One region of the Dactylosporangium sp. NPDC051541 genome, then DNA from elsewhere that is predicted to be linked to it. Evidence: riboswitches for the same ligand, from Rfam matches in the RefSeq annotation. Region 1 holds a riboswitch; each other region holds the start of a gene.
The links. Region 1 has a riboswitch for S-adenosylmethionine ahead of ACIA8L_RS08200 (GNAT family N-acetyltransferase). Riboswitches for the same ligand answer to the same signal wherever they lie in the genome.
Positions count from the first base shown of each region.

Region 2: another riboswitch for S-adenosylmethionine. It lies ahead of ACIA8L_RS02255 (aminotransferase class V-fold PLP-dependent enzyme); the one in region 1 lies ahead of ACIA8L_RS08200 (GNAT family N-acetyltransferase).
Region 3: another riboswitch for S-adenosylmethionine. It lies ahead of thrC (threonine synthase); the one in region 1 lies ahead of ACIA8L_RS08200 (GNAT family N-acetyltransferase).

Region 1 covers NZ_JBITDU010000002.1:18,346-25,349, forward strand. Annotated here, with positions in the region: gene ACIA8L_RS08185 (cytochrome P450) at 1-82, opposite strand, end outside; gene ACIA8L_RS08190 (AAA family ATPase) at 79-1,173, opposite strand; gene ACIA8L_RS08195 (NADPH-dependent FMN reductase) at 1,253-1,846, opposite strand; SAM riboswitch class IV at 1,961-2,076, shown strand; gene ACIA8L_RS08200 (GNAT family N-acetyltransferase) at 2,092-2,664, shown strand; gene ACIA8L_RS08205 (sensor histidine kinase) at 2,890-3,591, shown strand; gene ACIA8L_RS08210 (response regulator) at 3,606-4,280, shown strand; gene ACIA8L_RS08215 (ABC transporter ATP-binding protein) at 4,320-5,033, shown strand; gene ACIA8L_RS08220 (ABC transporter permease) at 5,030-5,791, shown strand; gene ACIA8L_RS08225 (hypothetical protein) at 5,781-6,323, opposite strand; partial or broken gene ACIA8L_RS08230 (GAF domain-containing protein) at 6,630-6,923, shown strand.
Region 2 covers NZ_JBITDU010000001.1:491,846-498,849, reverse strand. Annotated here, with positions in the region: gene ACIA8L_RS02275 (AI-2E family transporter) at 1-198, opposite strand, end outside; gene ACIA8L_RS02270 (GroES family chaperonin) at 234-542, shown strand; gene ACIA8L_RS02265 (PrsW family intramembrane metalloprotease) at 533-1,939, opposite strand; gene ACIA8L_RS02260 (hypothetical protein) at 1,923-2,108, shown strand; SAM riboswitch class IV at 2,371-2,486, shown strand; gene ACIA8L_RS02255 (aminotransferase class V-fold PLP-dependent enzyme) at 2,527-3,723, shown strand; gene ligD (non-homologous end-joining DNA ligase) at 3,703-4,590, opposite strand; gene ligD (non-homologous end-joining DNA ligase) at 4,583-5,491, opposite strand; gene ACIA8L_RS02240 (Ku protein) at 5,608-6,546, shown strand; gene ACIA8L_RS02235 (hypothetical protein) at 6,543-6,896, opposite strand.
Region 3 covers NZ_JBITDU010000001.1:317,602-324,605, reverse strand. Annotated here, with positions in the region: gene paaN (phenylacetic acid degradation protein PaaN) at 1-32, opposite strand, end outside; gene ACIA8L_RS01480 (GNAT family N-acetyltransferase) at 364-1,551, opposite strand; gene thrC (threonine synthase) at 1,799-3,067, opposite strand; SAM riboswitch class I at 3,081-3,219, opposite strand; gene ACIA8L_RS01470 (glucosyl-3-phosphoglycerate synthase) at 3,326-4,243, shown strand; gene ACIA8L_RS01465 (hypothetical protein) at 4,231-4,704, opposite strand; gene ACIA8L_RS01460 (ABC transporter permease) at 4,748-5,635, opposite strand; gene ACIA8L_RS01455 (alpha/beta fold hydrolase) at 5,632-7,004, opposite strand, start outside.

The DNA of each region.
Region 1 (7,004 bases):
GCAGGACGGCCACCACCTCGGCGTGGCCGGTGAGGACGTATCGCTGGAGCCGGGTGTCCCACCGTACCGGCGGATCGGTCATCCCCAGAGCTGCCGGCTCAGGTCGTCGACCGCCTCGACGGCCCGGGCGAAGCGCTGCTCCTCGTCGCCTTCGAGGGTCACGTACGGGCGGCCGAGCCGGACCAGCTCCGCCTCGATCGTCTCGTGGAAGGCGCGGCGTTCGGCCGGAGTGTTGCGCTGGTCGTCGCCGGAGAAGGGGTGGTCCGGTGCGCACAGGAGGTACACATGCGGGCTCTTCGGTTGTTCGAGCCAGGCCGGGGCCGACCCGAACCGGCGCTCGCTCCACAGCCGCACCGCGAGCAGGTCCGTGTCGGCGAACAGCAGCCGGTGCGCCCGGCGGGCCAGCAGCTCCTCGGCCGCGCCCTGCCCCTGCGCGGCGAGCGCGAGCGTGGCCGGGCTGATGTCCGGCCCGAGCTCCCGCAGCCGCTCCGGCACCCAGACGGTGCCGTAATGCCGGGCGAGCCGCTCCGCGAGGGACGTCTTCCCGGTCGACTCCGCCCCGATGAGGCAGACGCGGCCCACGTACCACGCCCGGACCGGCGGCGGCAGGAACCCCTCGAAGTCCCACGGGCTCTTGCGGACCCCGGTCCCGGAGACCGGCAGCACGTGCCGGTCGACGGGCACGAGTGTCGCCCCGAGCCGCGCCGCCATCCCCGGGCCGCTGGGGTCGCCGCTGACCAGGTAGTCGGGCTTGACCTCGGCGGTGATCCGGTCGGCCCAGCGCTCCGGCTCGTCGTCGATCGCGGTGGCGACCACGTCCGGGAACAGCTCGGCCAGCCACCCCCGCCGCACCTCCCACGGGATCGGATCGTCGCCGCCGACCCGCACGAACACGTGCACGCGGCCGGCGTGCGCCCGGGCGAACTCGATGAGATACCGATGCCCGTCGTGCACCGGCAGGAACCGCCCCAGCACCACCGCGGTCCGCGACTCCCCGCCGGGCCCGTCCCCGAACTGCTCGGCCGCGAAACCTTCCAGGCGCTCGTGCCGCGCCCGCTCGGCCGCGGCGTCGAGCTCCTCGGCACTCGGCGCCGGCGGCGTGGCGTCTTCGTCGTAGTAGGCGAAGCTGCCGCCGTACCAGGCGATCGGCGGTGGGGTGATGGCGGCGGTCACACCGGCCAGGATACGGCCGCGCCGCCCCGGCGGGCCGGTACGTATGGAACGTGACAGTCCGCCCCGGGCCCGGGTGGGCCTATGCCGGGTACGGGGCGGTCGCGCGGGCGGTGCGCAGGGCGGCGGCCCACCACGACAGCTGGTCCAGCAGTGCCTTCGCGTAGCCGGCGGCCTCCGGGTCGAGCGGGCGGCCGTCCTGCCAGGTGTTGTAGTACGCCGGGAACGCCAGGCCGTCGCGGATCGTCACCGCGTGCAGCTCGGTCAGGACGTTCTCGAGGTGGAGGACGGCGTGGCGGCCACCGGCGGCGCCGCCGTAGCTGACGAACGCCACCGGCTTCGCGGTCCAGTGGGTGAAGTGCCAGTCGATGGCGGCCTTCAGGGCGGCCGGGTAGCTGTGGTTGTACTCCGGGGTCACGATCACGAACGCGTCGGCCGCCTCGAGGGCGGCGGTCAGCGGCCCCATGCCGGCCGGGCGGGGGTAGTGCTCGCCCGCATACTTCGGGGGTACCGCCGGCAGCTCGAGCGGCAGCGTGACGTCGGCCAGGTCGGCGACGTCGACGTCGAACGCGCCGTAGGTGCGGGCCTGGGCCGCGAACCAGCCGGCGACCGTCGGGCCGAAGCGCCCTTCGCGGACGCTGCCGACGATGACGAGCAGGCGATGCTTGGTTTCCATACGGCGTAGATTCGCCGGTTTCGCGGGCACCAGCCAGGCCGCCGTGATGGTGGTAGTGGCGGTGCCCCGCTCAGCCGCCGGTCAGGGCGGTCGGGTGGTACGTTGGGCGGCATTGGTCATGAGTGCCAGCGTCAAGCCCCGGCTCGCTGGTCGGCAACCCTCCGTTCGCGGGCGGGGTGCTCCGGGTGAGGACCAGGTCCGCGCCGACGGGGTGCGGGCAAGCCGCGAATGACAGGAGCACGCCTTTGAGTGCGCCGCGCTACCGGCCGGCCACGGCCGCCGACGCTGCTGCGATCGGGGATCTGCACGCCGACAGTTGGCGGCGGCACTATCGGGGGGCCTACGCCGACGCTTACCTGGACGGCGATGTGGTCACTGAGCGGCGGGCGGTGTGGTCCTCCCGGCTGGCGGCGTCCGTGGGCGCGGACGCGGACGCGGGCGTTGGGCCTTCCGGGACGCACACGGTCGTTGCTGAGTGCGACGGCCGGCTTGTCGGGTTTGTGCACGTGGTCCTCGGCGACGATCCGGTGTGGGGCAGCCTCGTCGACAACCTGCACGTCGCGCGCTCGCAGCACCGCAGCGGCATCGGCACGCAGCTGCTGGCGCGGGCGGCGTTGGCGGTGGACGGGCCGATGTACCTGTGGGTGCTCCGCCAGAACACCGCGGCGCAGCAGTTCTACCTCGCCGTTGGTGGCGAGTGCGTGGGCTCCGCGACGGTGTCGGCGCCCGGCGGGGACCCGGCGCGCCTTGTCGGTACGCCCGAGAAGCTGCGCATGGCCTGGAGCGACGTCACCGGCCTAGATATGCGCCGCCGTTGACGCGGGCGGTCGGCCCGGTGATGTGGCGGGTGGGCGCGCTGTCGCTGTCTCGGTCACGGACGGTCCGCCGAAGTCGGTGTTGCCGCCGGCGTTGTTGACCCTCCGTGAAGGCATGGCGGCGTGCAAACCGGCATTCGGTGTGGGGTCGGTGTACGCCGCTGGGCGTATATCGATGTCAGCCTCACGCGGGTGTGCTGGAGCGGGGACAGTCCGTAGCATCGGCGCGTGGAACGGTGGGATCGATGGCTGGCGCTGCGGGTGGCGGCCGTGCAGCTCGTCGCCGTGGTGGTCGCCACCCAGCGGGACTCGCCGCGGCTGGGCCTTGACGCCGTGGCGATCGGGTTGCTGCTGGCCGGGCCCGGGCTGCTGGCGTTGCGGCATCGGGCGCCGGTGTTGACCCTCGCCGGCAACTTTGTGCCGGCGGCGTTGTACTTCGCGCTCGGGTACCGCTACGGGCCCGCGGTCATCGCGCTCGGAGTGGCGCTCTTCTCGGCCGTGCTGCGGGGGCGGCGCCTGGCCGCCTGGATCACCAGTGCGGCCGGGCTTGGCGGGTACCTCGTGCTGAGCATGGTGCTCGGGCGACAGGACGGGCCTGGACTGGTGGCGGCGACCACGATCGGCGCGGTGCTCGCGCTGGTGCTCACCGCGGGAGAGGCGGCCCGCGGCGCCCGGCTGCGGCGGCTGGAGCAGCGGCGGGCCCGGGTCGCGGAGGAGCGGCTGCAGGTGGCCCGGGAGCTGCACGACGTGCTCGGGCACCAGGTCTCGCTGGTCACCGTGCACGCCAACCTGGCCCTGCGCATCCTCGAACGCGACCCCGCCGACCTCGAACGGGTCCGGGCGTCGCTCGGCGCGATCAAGGACGTCAGCCGGTCGACGATGGGGGAGCTGCGGGCCGTCCTGCACGAATTGCGCGGGACGGGGCCGTGAGCACCGGCAATGGCGTGATCAGCGTCGTGCTGGCCGAGGACCAGGCCATGATGCGGGCCGGGCTGCGGGCCCTGCTCGAGGAGAGCGACGACATCCGGGTCGTCGGGGAGGCCGCGGACGGGCGGGAGGCGGTGCGGCGGGCGGCTGAGCTGCGGCCGCACGTCGTCGTCATGGATGTGCGGATGCCGGTGCTCGACGGGATCGCGGCGACCCGGGTCATCCGGCGGGCCAACCCGGACGTGCGGGTGCTCATCGTGACGACGTTCGAGGTGGACGAGTACATTTTCGCGGCGCTGCGGGCCGGGGCCGGTGGGTTCGTCGTCAAGGACAACGAGCCCGACGACCTGCTGCGCGCGGTCCGGGCGGTGGCCGGCGGGGCGTCGATGCTGGCGCCGAGCGTCACCGGGCGGGTCGTGCGGGAGTTCGCGGCCCGGTCCCGGGAGCTCCCGCCGTCCGCGCTGCTCGACCGGCTGACCCTGCGGGAGCGGGAGATCATGGGCCTGGCCGGGCAGGGGTTGAGCAACGACCAGATCGCCGGGCGGCTGTTTCTGAGTGTCGCGACCGTGAAGACGCACCTGTCCCGGCTGATGGTCAAGATCGATGCGCGGGACCGGTCGCAGGTGGTGGTGCTCGCGTACGAAACGGGGCTCGTGCGGCCTGGTTGGAGTACCCCCGAAGCCAACTCCTGAGGGATGTCCGGAAACCCTTTCCGGCGCAGAGTTTCCGCCATGGAAACGCAGGAAACCACGGAACCAGCAGTCATGGTCGACGGGCTCACGAAACGCTACGGCGGCCGCGCCGTCGCCGACGGGCTCGACTTCGCAGTCCCGCGCGGCGCGGTCGCCGGGCTCGTCGGGCCCAACGGTGCCGGCAAGACCACCGTCCTGCGCATGCTCCTCGGCCTCGTGCGGCCCGACGCCGGCTTCGGCAGCGTGAACGGCATCTCCTTGCTGGAGCCGGAGCGGTACCTGCCGACGGTCGGCGCGCTCGTCGAGTCCCCGGCGTTCTACCCGGGCCTGACCGGCGAACGGAACCTGGCCGTCCACACCACCCTCGCCGGCCTCGACCCGGCCCGCATCCCGGCCGTGCTCGACCGGCTCGGCCTCACAAGACAGGCGCGGCAGGTGTACCGCACCTACTCCCTCGGCCAGCGCCAGCGCCTCGCCATCGCCGCCGCCCTGCTCGGCGACCCGGCCCTGGTCGTGCTGGACGAGCCGACGAACGGCCTCGACCCGGCCGGCATCCGCGACATGCGCGGCATCATCCGGGCCATCGGCGCCGAGGGCCGCACCGTCCTGGTCACGTCGCACCTGCTGGCCGAGCTCGAACAGGTCTGCGACTGGCTGATCGTCCTCAACGAGGGCCGCGTCCGCTACTCGGGCCGGCTCCTGCCCGACCTCGAGGAGTCGTACTTCCAGATGCTGCAGGAGGACCCCCGATGATCCGCGCCTTCCGGTCCGACCTTCTGAAACTGCGCCGGCCCCGGGTCCTGTACGGCACCCTCGCCGCCCTGTTCGGCTTCACCGTCCTGGTCACGGTCCTCAGCGTCGGCACCGCCACGGACCACCCGGCCGGGCGCGGCGTCGCCACCGCCGCGTTGACGGCGACGACCGGCGCGACGGTCGGCTTCGCCAACTCGGCCCGCCTGGTCGGCCTGGTCATCGTGGTGCTGTTCCTGACGGCGGTGACGACGGAGTACTCCCTTGGCACGATCCGCACGCTGCTCACCCGCCAGCCCCGCCGCCCGCTGCTGCTCCTGGGCAAGTTCGCGGCCCTGCTGCTGTCCACGGCCACGGCTCTGCTGGCCGCGCTGGTCCTGAGCGTCGCGGCGGCCACGACCACCATGCGGTCCCGCGGGCTGCCGGTGGCCGCCTGGTTCACCGGCGACGGGGTCTGGGACATCGGGGCGTCCTATGTGGACGCGCTGGTGGCCGGGCTCGCGTACGGGGCGCTCGGGCTCGCGCTCGGCGTGCTGGTGCGGGGGACGGTCGCGGCGGTCGGGGTCGCGCTGGTGTGGTTCTTCATGGCGGAGAACATCGCCGCGAACCTGTGGGCCGACGCGGACCGCTGGTTCCCGGGGCTCCTCGCCGGCGCCGCCATGGCGGGGGAGACCCGAGGCCTGGCCGGGGCGCCGATCGTCGCGGCCGTGGCGCTGGCGGTCGCCGTGGCGGTGTTCACCCGCCGCGACGTCAGGACCTGACGCCGTGCGGGGCGTGGCGCAGGGCGCGGACGTAGCGATCCGGCCAGGAACAGCACGGCGATCCGGAGGCCCGGTGCGGTAATGCCCCAGGCCAGCCCGCCGATCGCAATCCACACCGGCACCGACGATGCGGACCAGAGCAGCCGGGCGCGGCGTCGACGCGGCCCAGCGGGGACAGGATGCGGCTGCGGCGCCAGTAACGGACCCGCACCTGACGGTCGTCGTCGACCATCGCGGCGTCGACGATGAACAGGGGCAACCAGGCGAACGCGGCCACGCACGCCCAGGCCTGCCACGCGGCTCCGGACGGCACCAGCGGCACCACGGCCAGGGCCAGCAGGGCACCGGACACGACGGCGGCGACGGGCATGAAGCGCTCCTGCTTGCTCACCAGACCCAGCCGCCGGGCCTCGAAGCGCGCCTCCCGAGCCAGCCAACCGGTCCACCGCCGACCGCCGCCGGCATGCCGTTGCCGGAGCGCCTCCATCGGTACCGTCGAATCGCCCGCGACCCGCACCACCCGCTCGAACACTCGTCGTTCGTGCGCGGCGAGACCGGGCGGCTGCGGTCCCCGGACCCGCAGCCGCAGCGTGTCACCGGCCGTGAAGAGCTCCCGTCAGCGTAGGACGCCGCGTCGAGCGCCCGAGGTCTGAGGTTTGCGAAAGTTTTGCGCAAATCGGGCCGGGTAGGTGGGCGTCCTGTGCCGACAGTTGATGATGTTGTGCTGCGTGATCCGGGGCGGCTCGCGGCCGTCGCGCGGGCCCGGAGGGTGACGCCGGCCCGGCCCATGCCCCTCGACGCGGTCGCCGGGCTGGCCGCGCGGCTCACCGGGGCGGCCATGGGGGTGCTGACGTTCGTCGGGGCCGACGAGGAGCACTTCGCCGGCGCGTACCACCTGCCGATGTCGCTCGTCGGGGACGGGCACGCGCCGCTGTCGCTGTCGCTGTCGGTGTGCAAGTACGTCGTGTCCCAGGACAGTGTCATGTGCAGCGCCGACATGGCCGCCGAGGACGACTTCGACCTGCGCGGCCATCCGCTCGCGGTCCGCTACGGCGTCCGGGCGTTCCTCAGCGTGCCGGTGCGTGACAGCGACGACCGGGCCGTCGGGGCGCTCACCGTGCTCGACCGGTGCGCGCGGGCGTGGACGCCGGAGCATCTGACGGCCCTCGTCGAGATCGCGCACCTGGTCAACCTCCCGCCGGTGGCCGAACCC
Region 2 (7,004 bases), on a different contig from region 1:
CTGGAGGTAGGCGCGCCGCAGATTCGCGCGCACCTTGTCGAACCGGCCCACAAACACCCTCCCAGCACGTCCGCCACCCTCACCCGGACTCCCCACGTTAGACCGGGTCGCGCGACGTTGGCACGCACCGAGGCGGTAGCGTCGCAAGCGTGACAGCACAACCAGCCGCTGGTTACCAGGCGTCAACCGGCGTTCCATCCGCTGTATCGGCGGACAACACCACCGGGGACGGCCTGCCCATCCGGCTCCTGCACGATCGGGTGCTGGTCAAGCTCGAAGGGGCCGAGGGCGAGCGCCGGCACATCTCCGGCATCGTGATCCCGGCCACCGCGTCGGTCGGCAAGCGGCTGTCGTGGGCGACCGCGGTCGGGGTCGGGCCCAACGTGCGGTCGATCGTCTCCGGTGACCGGGTGCTCTTCGACCCCGAGGACCGGTCCGAGGTCGAGCTGCAGGGCCGCGACTACGTGCTGCTCAGGGAGCGGGACGTGCACGCGGTCGCGGCCCGGCGGGTCGAGCCCGACTCGACGGGGCTCTACCTGTAATAGGGCGCGGCAAACGCCGGCGGCGGGGGAATCGGCGGGGCCAGCGGGACCGGCACGGGCACGACCGGGGTCGGCGGCGCCTCGAGGACGCGCACGACGCCGTCCGGGAAGGTGATGTGGTATCGCGAGCCGTCCCACACGGCGCGCGGCGACTGCGGGTCGCGGCCGACGAAGACCTGGCGGTATGCGTCGAGGGCGGTCAGCAGCTGCCGCTCCTCGGCCAGGGCCTCCATCCGGCGTTTCGGCTCCTTGTCCAGGCCGCGGTGCAGGCCGTCGCGCAGCAGCGCCAGCCGGGTCGCGTCGAACTGGAACGCCCGCATGGCCTTGGCCCCCGCGTCGCCGGCCACCCGCTTGGCCCAGCGGCGGGCCGAGAGCCGGCGGCCGAGCGTGCCGAGCGCGGCGACCTCCGGCGGGGAGAACCAGCCGGCCCGGGAGTACTCGCCCAGGACCCGCTCGGTCAGCTTGCCCTCGTTGGAGCGCAGCCAGAGCGCGAACCCGACCATGCACAGGAAGATCGGCATCATCACCGCGAAGTAGCCGTACAGCAGCACCCAGGCGCTGGTGGACGCGGTCACCGACATCAGGTTCCAGGAGCCGTGCAGCATCATCGCGACCAGCAGGCCGGCGAGGGGGGCCAGCCAGCGCACGGCCTTGGCCGAGGAGCGGGAGGCGACGCCGAGGCCGATGCCGGTCATCGAGGTGAACAGCGGGTGGGCGAAGCCGGTCATCAGGATCCGCACGATGAAGATGCCCACGAGGGCCGCGGCCCCGGTCACCGGCCCGGACTTGTCGGCCGTCTCGCCATAGCCCTTGAAGCCGAGGTACAGGATGTTCTCGACCATCGCGAACCCGGTCGCCGACAGTCCACAGTAGACGATGCCGTCGATGATGCCGGAGAACGCCCGGGGCCGCCGCCAGAACAGCAGGACCGGCCCGAGCGCCTTCATGCTCTCCTCGATCAGCGGCGCCACGAGCACCGCGACGATCGCGTCGGACAGGCCGGCCTTCTCGGCGAAGTAGGCGCCGGTGGTGTTGACGGCGAGCGCGACGCCGGTCGCGACGAACGCGCCCCAGCCGAAGACGAACACGAGGTACTTCACGGGCTCCGGCTCGTAGCGGTCGAGCCACAGGAAACAGGAGACCAGCACCGGCACCGGGATGATCGCCGAGGACATCCCGATGATCAGTGAGGTCCAGCCGCCGCTGAACCCGAGGAACGCGAGCACGGCCACGCCGCAGGCCGCGATGAAGCTCATGACAGCGATGAGCGTCAGGAGCCGGCGGCGGTCGGAGCGGCGCGAGGGCGGGGCGGCGGCCAGCGCGAGGGCGGCCGTCGGGTACTCCTGCTGGCCGGTCCTGGGCTCGCTCGCCTCGGTCACGTTGGGCACCGCGGCCATCGGCGGGCCCATCGGCGGCAGCCCGGCCGCCGCCGGCCGCGACCACTCGGAGCCGGGCGGCGGGGAGGTCGGCCCGGCCGACGGCGACGCGAAGACCGGTCCGGGTGGGGCGGACGCGGGCGTTCCAGGCGGCGCGGACGCGGGCACGGGCGGCGCGGAGGCCGGGTAAGGCGGCGCGGAGGCCGGGTAAGGCGGCGCGGAGGCCGGCGGTGGCGTCGGCGAGCCCCACGCCGGCGGAGGCGAACCCCAGGCCGGCGGAGGTTGCGGGGTCCCGCCGGGGCCAGCCGGGGGAGGCTCGCTCGGAGCGGCCCAAGGGGTCGCGCCCGACGTGGGGACGGCGGGCGGCCCGGACGCAGGCTCAGGCGAGGACGGCGTCCCACTCGGCGGGAGTTCGCTCATGGGGCAACTTTATCTGCGCTACCGTCGGCGTAGGTCATGAGTGCCAGCGCACAGCCCCGGCTTGCTGGCCGGCAACCCTCGCGTTCGCGGCGGGGTGCCCCGGGTGATGACCCGGCCCGGCGCGCGGTGTGCCGGGCAAGCGCGAGCACAAGAGGAGTGTCTCCGTGTCGGCCTATGACGCTGCCCAGATTCTGACGCCCGGCGAGGTCAAGCTCACCGACGGCCGGTCCGTCGAGTTCGCCAACCTCGACATCGCCGCCACCGCACCCTGTCTGCGGGTCGTCGCGGACGCCGTGGCCGACCTGCTGCCGTTCTACGGCAGCGTCCACCGCGGTGCCGGGGCGCTGTCGGAACGCTGCACCCGGGAGTACGAGCAGGCCCGCGAGACCGTCGCCGACGTTCTCGGCCACGGCCCGGGCGACACCGTGATCTTCACCCGCAACACCACTGACGCGTTCAACCTGCTCGCCCGGGCCGTCCCGGCGGGCACCACGGTCGTCACGTTCGACACCGAGCACCACGCCAACCTGCTGCCCTGGCGCAACCCGGTCCGGCTGGAGGCCCCGCGCTCACCCGCGGCGGCCGTCGAGATTCTCCGGGCGGCTCTGCGCGGCCTCGAGGGCAACGTACTGGTCAGCGTCACCGCGGCCAGCAACGTCACCGGCGAGGTCTGGCCGATCGAGCGCCTGGCGGCGGTGGCGCACGAGTTCGGCGCCCGGATCGCCGTCGACGCCGCGCAGCTGGCCCCGCACGCGCCGAAGCGGCTGGCCGGGCTGGGGGCGGATTACATCGCGTTCTCGGGGCACAAGCTGTACGCGCCGTTCGGGGCCGGCGTGCTGGCCGGCCGGGCCGACTGGCTGGACGCGGCCGAGCCGTACCTGGCCGGTGGGGGCGCCAGCGCCCACGTCGCCGACGACGGCACCACCCGCTGGGCGACCGGGCCGGCCCGGCACGAGGCCGGCACCCCGAACCTTCTCGGTGCGGTCGCCCTCGCCACCGCCCTGCGGGCCCTGCACGACCGCGACCTCGCCACCGCCGAGCAGGCCCTGCTCCAGCGGCTCCGCGCCGGCCTGGCCGCGCTCCCCCACGTCACGGAGCTGCGCCTGTTCCCGGCCGACGCCGAGCGGGTCGGCATCGTGTCGTTCACGGTGGCCGGCCGCGACCCGGGTGAGGTGGCGGTGACGCTGGGCCGCGACCACGGCATCGGCGTCCGGACCGGCCTGTTCTGTGCGCACCCGCTGACTCGTCGCCTGCTAAATGACGATAAGTCCGATAAGTCGGGCCAAGCAGTGCCCGACTTATCGTCAGGACAAGCCATCAGAGCAAGCTTCGGCATCGGTACTACAGCCGAGCACATCGACCGCCTACTCGCCGCACTCCAATAGATCGCCCAGCGTCTCGACGCGTTCCAGCACGACGGACGGGGTCAGGTCGGTGGCAGTGAGCTCGCCGGCCTCGACCTCCTCCCAGGTGAGCGGCGCGCTCACCGTCGGCACCGAGCCGGCCCGCAATGAATACGGCGCCACGGTCGTCTTGAACGCGTTGTTCTGGCTCCAGTCGATGAACACCTTGCCTGGCCGCAACTGTTTCGCCATCTTCGAAACGATCAACCCGGGATGGGCCCGGGCCAGTTCGTCGGCGATGGCTTTGGCATAGGCGCTGATCTCGTCCGCGGATTCGTCGCCCGGAAGCGGTACCACCAATTGCATGCCCTTTTTCCCGGACGTTTTCGCACAGCCGGAGAGGCCGTCCGCGGCCAGGCGTTCGCGCAGGAGCAGGGCCACCGCATAGCACTCCGGAAGACCCGCGGGCGGGCCCGGATCCAGATCGACCACCATTTGGTCCGGGTCCAGGGCGCGGCCTTCGGCGTCCACCCGCCACTGGGGCGTGTGCAGCTCCAATGCCGCCAGGTTGGCCAGCCACACCATGGTGGCGAGCTCCTCGGCCACGATGAAGTCGATTTTCTCACGGTTCTTCGAGGAGCCGGGGACCGGGAGCCGGACCGTGCGGACCCAGTCCGGAGTGGCGGCCGGCGCGTTCTTCTCGAAGAAGCTGTTGCCCTCGACGCCGTTCGGATAGCGGGTGCGGGTCAGGGGGCGGTCGCGGAGGTACGGCAGCAGCGTCGGCGCGATTCTCGTGTAATAGTCGAGGACCTCGCCCTTGGTGAAACCGGCCTGCGGATAGAGGACCTTGTCGAGATTGGAGATGTCGAGGCGGCGGCCGGCCACCTCGACGTGCAGGCGATCAGGCATCGTGCACCTCCCCCGCGGTCAGGTCCGGGCGAATGCGCAGGAATCGCGGGAAACGCAGCCGGCCGTCGCGGGTCCGGTGCCCGAATTTGACTTCCACCACGAGATGCGGCGTGACCCACACGGCTCCTCGTGCGTCTTCTCGCGGTACCGATGAGCCAAATGGATTGTGTCTTGTCGACAATGGCTCGAGCGCCGACAGAAGCGAACGCTCGGCCGCCCCGGAAATGCCGCCGCCGACCCGGCCCCGATAGGCGAGCCCGCCCGCCGCCGGCACGCCGACCAGCAGCGCCCCGAGCGCCCGCTTGCCCGGCCGCCAGCCGCCGACCACGAACTCGGCGCTCTCCTCCAGCTTGACCTTGATCCAGTCGGAAGTGCGGACACCTTGGTGGTACAGCGAGTCGGCGCGCTTCGCCACCACGCCCTCGAGCTTGTTCTCGACGCTCGCGGCCACCGTCGCCGGACCGTCGTCGAAGGCCGGCGGCACCATCGCGCGCGGCCCCAGCGGGAGGCGCTCCAGGCGCTCGCGGCGGCGGAGGTACGGCCGCGCGACGAGGTCCTCCCCCTCGGCCCGCAGCGCGTCGAAAACCAGGTAGGTGACGGGGACGGTCGCCGCCAGCCGGGCCGCCCGGAGCGGCTCGCGCACGTGCATCCGCTCGGCGAGGACCTGGAACGACGGCTGCCCGGCCTCATCCATGGCCACGACCTCCCCGTCGAGCACCGAGTCGGCCAGCCCCTGCCCGACGCCCGCGAGCTCCGGATAGGCGGCCGTCACCTCGGCCCCACTGCGGGCGAAAAGCCTGGTCACACCATCTTTGACGACCGCGATCGCGCGGATGCCGTCCCATTTGAACTCGTATACCCACCCGGCTCCGGAGGGCAGCACGCCGGGTGATGCGAGCATCGGTACCGGCGGCGTCACCACGGGTAACACGATAGTTCGCTCTCGAGTTCCTCGCGCCCAGGTCAAAACGATGCGAAGCTGAATACGCTGCGGCTTCTTTGTGGAGAGGATCTCTGATGCGCGCGATCTGGAAGGGCGCGGTCTCCTTCGGCTTGGTCTCGATCGCCGTCCGGCTCTACTCGGCGACCGAGGAGAAGGACATCCGCTTCCACCAGGTGCACCGCGACGACGGCGGCCGCATCAAGTACAAGCGCGTCTGCTCCGTCGACGGCGAAGAGGTCGCCTACGACGACATCGCCAAGGGCTACGACCTCGGCGGCGGCGAGATGGTCATCCTCACCGACGACGACTTCGCCGAGCTGCCCCTGACCACCAGCCGCGCGATCGAGGTCCTGGAGTTCGTGCCGACCGAGCAGGTCGATCCGATCCTCTACAACAAGGCCTACTACCTGGAGCCGGAGCAGACCGCGGCCAAGCCCTACGCTCTGCTCCGCGACGCCCTGACGAACGTGGAACGGGTGGCGATCGTCAAGGTCGCCCTCCGCCAGCGCGAGCAGCTGGCCACCCTCCGGGTCCGCGACAACGTCCTGGTCCTCAACACGATGCTCTGGCCGGACGAGATCCGCGCCGCGAAGTTCGACATCCTCGACGAGGACGTCACCGCCCGCCCGGCCGAGCTCGCCATGGCCGGCTCTCTGATCGAGTCCATGGCCGCCGACTTCGACCCGGCCTCCTACACGGACAACTACCGCGAGGCCCTGCAAGAGGTCATCGACGCCAAGGTCGCCGGCCGCGAGGTCGTCCAGCCCGAGGAGGCCGAGGAGGCCCCAGCCGCCGCGGTCGACCTGATGGCCGCCCTGCGCGCCTCCGTCGAACGAGCCCGCGCCGCCCGCGGCGAGGACATCCCATCGTCGTCCGCGGACGACGATGACGACGACGACGCGAAGCCCACGCCGATCAAGAAGGCGGCGGCGAAGAAGGCAGCCCCCGCGAAGAAGGCGACAGCGGCCAAGAAGGCCCCGGCGAAGAAGACGGCCGCGAAGAAGTCAGCCTAGAGCCGCTCGACGAACTCGATCGGTTCCTCGAAGTACGGCAGCATCCGCCAACGGCCACTCCGTATCCGGAAAGGTTTCAGTGGTTCCGGATCGAAGCTCCCTTCGCACTCGAAGAGGTTGACTTCGCGGATCTTCGGCAGGCCGGCGATCGCCCGCACGGCTTCGTCGTCGAGCCCGGCCGTGCCGGCCAGGTCGAGGAAATCCAGCTCGGTGAACGCCGCGATCGCCGGGGTCACCCGAGCATTCGTGCCGCGCACCGCCAGACCGGTCAGACTTCGGGGCAGCTGGTCGAAAACCTGCGGATCGGACAGCGTGACGTGCTCCAGCGCGAGGGACCGCAGGTTCGGCACGAGCGGGCCGATGCTGCCGGGTCCAGTCGGCCTCGGGCCTGATAGACGCCGAGGGCATGGAGCTGGGGGAGCCTCACATGGAATTGACTGAACTGTCCGAGCATCAGG
Region 3 (7,004 bases), on a different contig from region 1:
TGGCTGGTGAACATGGGGTGTGAGTTCTCCATGGCGCCATCCTGCCACCGTGGAGCGGGCCCGCCGACCGTCTGACGACTTCCCGCGAGAGAGCAACCCGCCACGCGACCAGCGCCGCGCCCGACCGGACCGGCGCCGCACCGCCGAGCGCCCGACCCGCAAGGCGCTGACCGCCCGGCTCACACGACACTGACCGCCCGGCCCGCAACACGCAGACCGCCCGGCCGCCCCGACAGCGACACAGCGACACAGCGGCACAGCGGCACAGCGGCACAGCGGCACAGCGGCACAGCGGCACAGCGGCACAGCGGCGGTGAACGGGCGGGGTGGGCGGCGGGTGACGAGCGGATCGGTGTTGGGGTGTCAGGCGGGCATGGGGCCCTGCCAGTTGGCCCAGGTGTCGCGGAAGCGGAAGCCCATGGCCTCGTTGATCGCGATCATGTAGGAGTTGTCGGCCGCGTTGAAGGTGTCGATCACGGTGACGGCGGGCTCGGCCGCGCGTAGCGTGCGCAGGTTGGCCACCTTGGCGACGAGGCCGAGGCGGTGGCCGCGATGGGCCGGGTGGACCAGGGTGATCAGCTGCCAGCAGTGCCAGTCGACCGTCTTCGCGACCCGCAGCGCCGTCCACGCCACGAGCTGGCCGGTGGCCTCGTGCACCAGGCCGCACTCGTAGCGCCGGGCTCCCCAGGCGGCGAACGCGCGGTACAGCTGCCGCAGCCGGGCCGCGTCGACCTGCTCCGGCTCGTAGTCGAGCTCGCCCATGGGTGTCTCGGCGAGGAAGGAGCTGTCGAGCGCGGCGAGGTCCTCGACGTACTCCTCCGGCAGCTCGTTGCTCCACTGCACCAGCCGGTAGCCGGCCGCTTTGACGAGGCCTTCGGCGTACATGTGGTCGAGGGCGGCGTCGTCGATGTCGGCCAGGTCGAGGCGGCGGCGGGCGTCGAGCAGGCCGTTGCGCAGGCCGGCGGCGGCGGCGAATCCGTTGGGGCCGTCACCCTCGGGGCTGAAGCCGAGGACGCTGGTACGACCGTCGGCGCGGGCCGGGACGAGCGCGTGGGTGTAGAGGGCGCGGCCGATCCCTTGCCGCCGCGCGTCGGGGCGCACGTAGAGGTCGACGTGGGCCTTGTCGAGGTTGTCGAGGTGCGGCAGGTCGAGCTGGGCCACACCGACGGGCTCGTCGCCGTGCCGCGCCAGGTAGAACGACCGCTTGGTGGCCGGGGCCGGGACCTCGAACTGCCGCTCGTACTGGTAGCGGCACAGCGGCGGCAGCTCGGGCCGGTCCGCCCGGAGCGCCGCGACGAGCACGTCGTACACCGCGTCGACGGCCGCCGGGTCGTCGGCGCGCACCTCGACGATCTCGAGCGTGGTGGGAGACATGCCGCCAGCGTGGCGCCGCCCCGAAGCGAGAGCAAACCAATTACGCCGGCTGATCAAGCAACGCCGACCGCAACCACGTGTGGCCGGGGGTGCGGGTGGGCGGAGCCCTATGCCGGGGAGGGAGCGAAGCGACCGCGAAACACAGCAGAATTTGGTCGAGAGGACGCTCGCCAGCACCTCCGGTGCTGTGGTCGCGGACCCAGGGGTCTCGCGGCGACACGTCCTCCCGCACCGAGCATCCTGAACCTAGGGCAACAGGTCGTCAAGTCCTCGATCCGACGATCCGCGCACCATCGATCACGCTGCGTGTCGATCACCGCCCCGGCCGGGACTCGGCGTTCCTAGTCCCGGCCTGGAAGCGCTCTCCGCAGATGAACGCTCGGTGATCGTGCCAGACCAAAAAATCATCCGGCCGTGGTCGGGCTCAGCCGAGCAGGCCGGCCTCGCGGGCGGACTTCAGGGACGGCTTCACGCGGTGCGTCGGCCCCACCCGGTCGGCCACCGCATCCAGGGTCTTCAGCCCGTCGCCGGTGTTGAAGACGACCGTCTCGGCGTTCGGGTCCAAACGACCCGACTCGACGAGCTTCTTGAGCACCGCCGTGGTCACCCCGCCGGCCGTCTCGGCGTAGACGCCGGTGGTCCGGGCGAGCAGCTGGATGCCGGCGCGGATCTCGTCGTCGTCGACGTACTCCATCCAGCCCCCGCTGCGCCGCACCGATTCGAGGGCGTAGACGCCGGCCGCCGGGTCGCCGATGTTCAGCGACTTCGCGATGCCGGTGGGCTTGACCGGGATGATGTCCTCGCGGCCCTCGTGCAGGGCGGTGGCGATCGGGTTGCAGCCGGCCGACTGGGCCCCGAAGACCTTCCACTCCGACGGCGGCACCAGGCCGATCTCGACCAGCTCGGCGAACGCCTTGTCAATCTTGGTCAGCAGTTCGCCGCTGGCCATCGGGATGACGACCTGGGCCGGGATGCGCCAGCCGAGCTGCTCGGCGACCTCGTAGCCGAGCGTCTTGGAGCCCTCGGCGTAGAACGGCCGCACGTTGACGTTGACGAACGCCGTGTCCTCGAACTCGTCGGTCTCGGTGAGCTCCGAGCACAGCCGGTTGACCTCGTCGTAGGAGCCTTCGATGGCGACGACCTCGCCGCCGTAGACGGCCGTCATGACGATCTTGCCGGGCTCGAGGTCGGCCGGGATGAACACGGTCGACGGCACGCCGGCCCGGGCGGCATGCGCGGCCACGGAGTTGGCCAGGTTGCCGGTGGAGGCGCAGGAGTACCGCGTGAAGCCGAGCGCCTTCGCGGCGGTCAGCGCGACCGAGACCACCCGGTCCTTGAACGAGTGCGTCGGGTTGGCCGAGTCGTCCTTGACGTACAGCGGGGCGGTGAACCCGAGCTCCTTACCCAGGCCGTCGGCCCGCACCAGCGGGGTGAGGCCGGGGTCGAGGGTGACGCGGGTGGCCGGGTCGACGCCGACCGGCAGCAGCGGCGCATACCGCCAGATGTTCTTGGGTCCCGCCTCGATCTGCTCCCGGGTCACCTTGGCCAGCGCCTCGGCGTCGTAGCCGACCTCGAGCGGGCCGAAACACTCGTAACAGGCGTGCTGCGCGGCCAGCGGGAACGTCGCGCCACAGCCGCGGCAGACCAGGTTGCGGGCGGGTGAGTCGGTGAAGACGCCGAGCGTCGAGGTCATGGCGGAGGCCTTCCTCTCATCTTTCCCGCGCGCACGGGCGTGTGCGCGAGACGGATTTGGCACCTACCGCGGCTGACCTCGTCATCGAGCCATTGCCGCAGGGGTTGCCGGGGCTTCATCGGGCCGTATCCCTCTGCCCCTCTGGATGAGGTATTGAGTTGTAAGACGCGCCAAGACGCGTGACGCCCAGTGTAAGGGGCACCACCGCCGGCCGGGTATGAGTCATCTCACGAGGTGGGCAGCGCTAGGTTTTCATTCATGCACCACGCGGCAGCGGACTGGTTCACCCGGCGCACCTCTCGTTGGACCGACTGGCCGGTCGAGGAGGTGCTCGAAGCAAAGGGCGACACCCGGGTCAGCGTGGTACTGCCCGCCCTCGACGAGGAGCCGACAGTAGGAGAGATCGTTTCGGGGGTACGGTCGCTGGGCCCCCTCGTCGACGAGCTGATCGTCGTCGACTCCGGCTCCGTCGACCGCACCGCCGAGGTGGCCGCGGCCGCCGGCGCGACCGTGCACCACCGCGACGACATCCTCCCGGCCACCGGCTCGCGGCCGGGCAAGGGCGAGGTGCTGTGGAAGGCCCTCGCGGTCACCAAGGGCGACATCCTGGTGTACGTCGATGCCGACCTGACCGACTTCCGCCCCCACTTCGTCACGGGCCTGCTGGGGCCGCTGCTGGCCGATCCGGCGACGCTGATGGTCAAGGCGTTCTACGACCGGCCCCTGCTCGACGTCTCCGCGGCCGGTGGCGGGCGGGTCACCGAGCTGGCCGCCCGGCCGCTGCTCAACGCCTACTTCCCGGAGCTGTCCGGGGTCGTGCAGCCCCTGGCCGGCGAGTACGCGGCGCGCCGGACCCTGCTGGAGGCGCTGCCGTTCGCGGCCGGCTACGGCGTGGAGACGGGCCTGCTCATCGATGCCTGGCGGGCCTACGGCTTGGACGCGATCGCCCAGGTCGACCTCGGCCAGCGGACCCACGGCCACCAGGACACGGCGGCGCTGGGCCGGATGGCGGCCACGATCCTGCAGACCATCAACGCCCGGGTCGAGCCGGGCCACTCCCTCTGGCCGACGCTGACGCAGTTCGAACGTCAAAATTCGGCGGTGGTACCGCATGAGACGCCGGTCGCCCACCCGGACCGCCCGGCGATGCGGACCGTCCCCGGCTACTCCTCCTGAGCCGGCACGAAGCGCCACAGATCGGCCACCGATATCCCGGCCCCCACCACGGCCAGCAGCAGCGCGCCCCACTCGGCGGTGAGCAGCCACCCGGGCGTCTCGATGATGGCCACCGGGTCCTCGCCGGTGAGCGAGCCGACCACGAGCACGACGGCGACCAGCAGCATCAGCACCAGCAGCAGGACCGACGTGAGCCGGAGCACCCACACGCCGGTGCGGCCGCCGAGCCGGGCCAGCAGCGCACCGCCGGCGGCCACCGAGGCGCCGAATGCGCTGGCGATCGCGCCGACGAGGGTGAAGATCTTGGCCGTCTGCGCCTCGACCGGACCCTTCGTCAGGTTCGAGCTCGCCGCGAAGCGGGTCCACTCGTAGACGTGCGCTTGGTCGTAGTACAGCCCGGCCGCGAGCACGGCCAGACTGATGGCTAAGACACAGGCGCCGGTTAAGGCGGAGATCCGCATGAGCGGGCACCCTACCGGTCGGTAGGGCACCGCCCCAAGAAGATCAGCTGACGACGTCCTTGCGCAGGAACCGCCACCAGCCGAGGGCGAAGAACACGGTGGCGTAGGCCAGCGAGGCGATCGCGCCCTTGACCAGGTCGTCGGTCTGCATCGGGCTGGACAGCAGGCCCAGCCAGGCGTCGGCGTAGTGCGTCGGCAGGACCGTGCGCAAGTTTCCGAGCGCGGTGATCTGGTCGAGGATGTTGGACAGGATCTGCAGGAGCACCGCCCCGCCGACCGCGCCGAGCGGGGCATCCGTCGACACCGACAGCAGGAACGCCAGGGACGCGACGACGAGCAGGGTGACGCAGAGGTAGCCGACGATCTCGGCCAGCCGCACCAGGCTCGTCCCGGCCGCGATCTCGCCGCCGATCGGGGCGCTCAGCGGCGACCAGCCGTAGCGCAGCGTCCCCGCGATGAGCGCCGTGAGCACCAGGGTGAGGATCGCGGCCAGGCTGTAGAGCAGCGACACGGCCAGCTTGACGGCGAGCAGGCGGGAGCGCGGCACCGGCATCGCCAGCAGGTAGCGCAGGCTTCCCCAGCTCGCCTCGGACGCCACGGTGTCGCCGTGGAAGAGCGCGACCACCACGACGAGCAGGAAGCCCGCCGAGACCAGCAGGGTGAACAGGGTGAAGTTGGGCCCGCCGCTGGTGGCCAGGTCGGAGAGGCGGGAGAACTCGCCACCCCCACCGCCGCCGTCCCCGTTGTCGCCGTTGGTGTCGAGCTGGAACGCGATCAGGATGATGATCGGCAGCAGCACCATGAACGCCAGCGCCATCTGCGTGCGCCGCCGGGACCCCTGCCGCAGGATCTCGGTCCACAGCGAGAGGGTCGCCCCGGGCCGGTAACCCGCGGCGCCGCCGACGATTTCGGGCTTCGTGTCCGTGCTCATTCCCGCTCCCCGCTCGCCTTGGTGTCCCCGCCGACCAGGGACAGGAACGCGTCCTCCAGCCGCCGCCGGGGCGTGACCCGGTCGATGCCGACCCCGGCCCGCACCAGCGCCGCCACGATCTCGGCCCGCGGTGTGCCGTCGATGTCGACGACCAGGCCCTTGCCGCCGGACCAGTTGACCGAGCGCACGCCGTCGAGCTCCTCGAGGACCTTCTCGGCGGCGTCCACATCGGACACGTCGAGCTGCACCGACGGGGAGTCGCCGACGATGTCGTCGACCGGGCCGGCCGCGACGACCTCGCCTTTGTGCATGACGACGACGTCGGTGCAGGTCTGCTCGACCTCGGCCAGGAGGTGGCTGGAGACCAGGACGGCCCGCCCGCCGGTGGCGTATCGGCGCAGCACCTTGCGCATCTCCGCGATCTGCGGCGGGTCGAGCCCGTCGGTCGGCTCGTCGAGCACCAGCAGCTCCGGCAGGCCGAGCATGGCCTGGGCGATGGCCAGCCGCTGGCGCATGCCGTGGCTGTAGGTCTTCACCCGCCGGTTGACCGCGGTGCCGAGGCCGGCGATGTCGTAGGCCTCCTCGAAGTGCGCGTCCGCCGCCGGCCGGCCGGTCGCCCGCCAGTAGAGCTCCAGGTTTTGCGCGCCGGTGAGGTGGGGCAGGAAGCCGGGCCCCTCGACCAGCGCGCCGACCCGGGACAGTACCGGCGCGCCGGGCAGCAGCCGGTGGCCGAAGACCAGGATCTCGCCGGACGTCGGCCGGGTCAGGCCCATGAGCACGCGCAGCGACGTGGTCTTCCCGGCCCCGTTCGGCCCGAGCAGGCCGACGACCTGCCCGCGGTTCACGGTGAAGTCCACTTTGGACACCGCCACGAAGTTCTTGTACTCCTTGCGCAGACCCCGCACCACGAGTGGCGTGTCGACGAGGTCGGTGGCCACGCTGCGGTCGATGCGCCGGGCGCGGGCGCGGGCCACGAGCAGCGCGACGCCGAGCGCAATGACGATCAGGGCGACCAGGCCGGCCAGGACGTATCGCCAGATGACATCCGGGTTGGCGATCGGCGTGCCGGCGACGGCGGGCAGGGTGATCGCCCCGTCGACGGCGACCGTGTAGACGGCCGGCTCGGCCGGCGACCAGTAGCCGGTGTCGGACGTCGCGATGGTGACGCGGACCGCGCTGCCGGCCTCGAACCGGTGCACGACGGCGGGCAGGATGACGGTCATCGGTACCGCATCGGCAATGTCCTTCGGCAGGCCCGTCAGCCGGATCGGCGCGATCAGCCCGTCCGGGATCGTCGGTGCCCCGCCGGCCGGCACGTCGTAGAGCTTCACGAACAGCGTCGCCTCGCCCGTCGGCGACGCCACGCGGA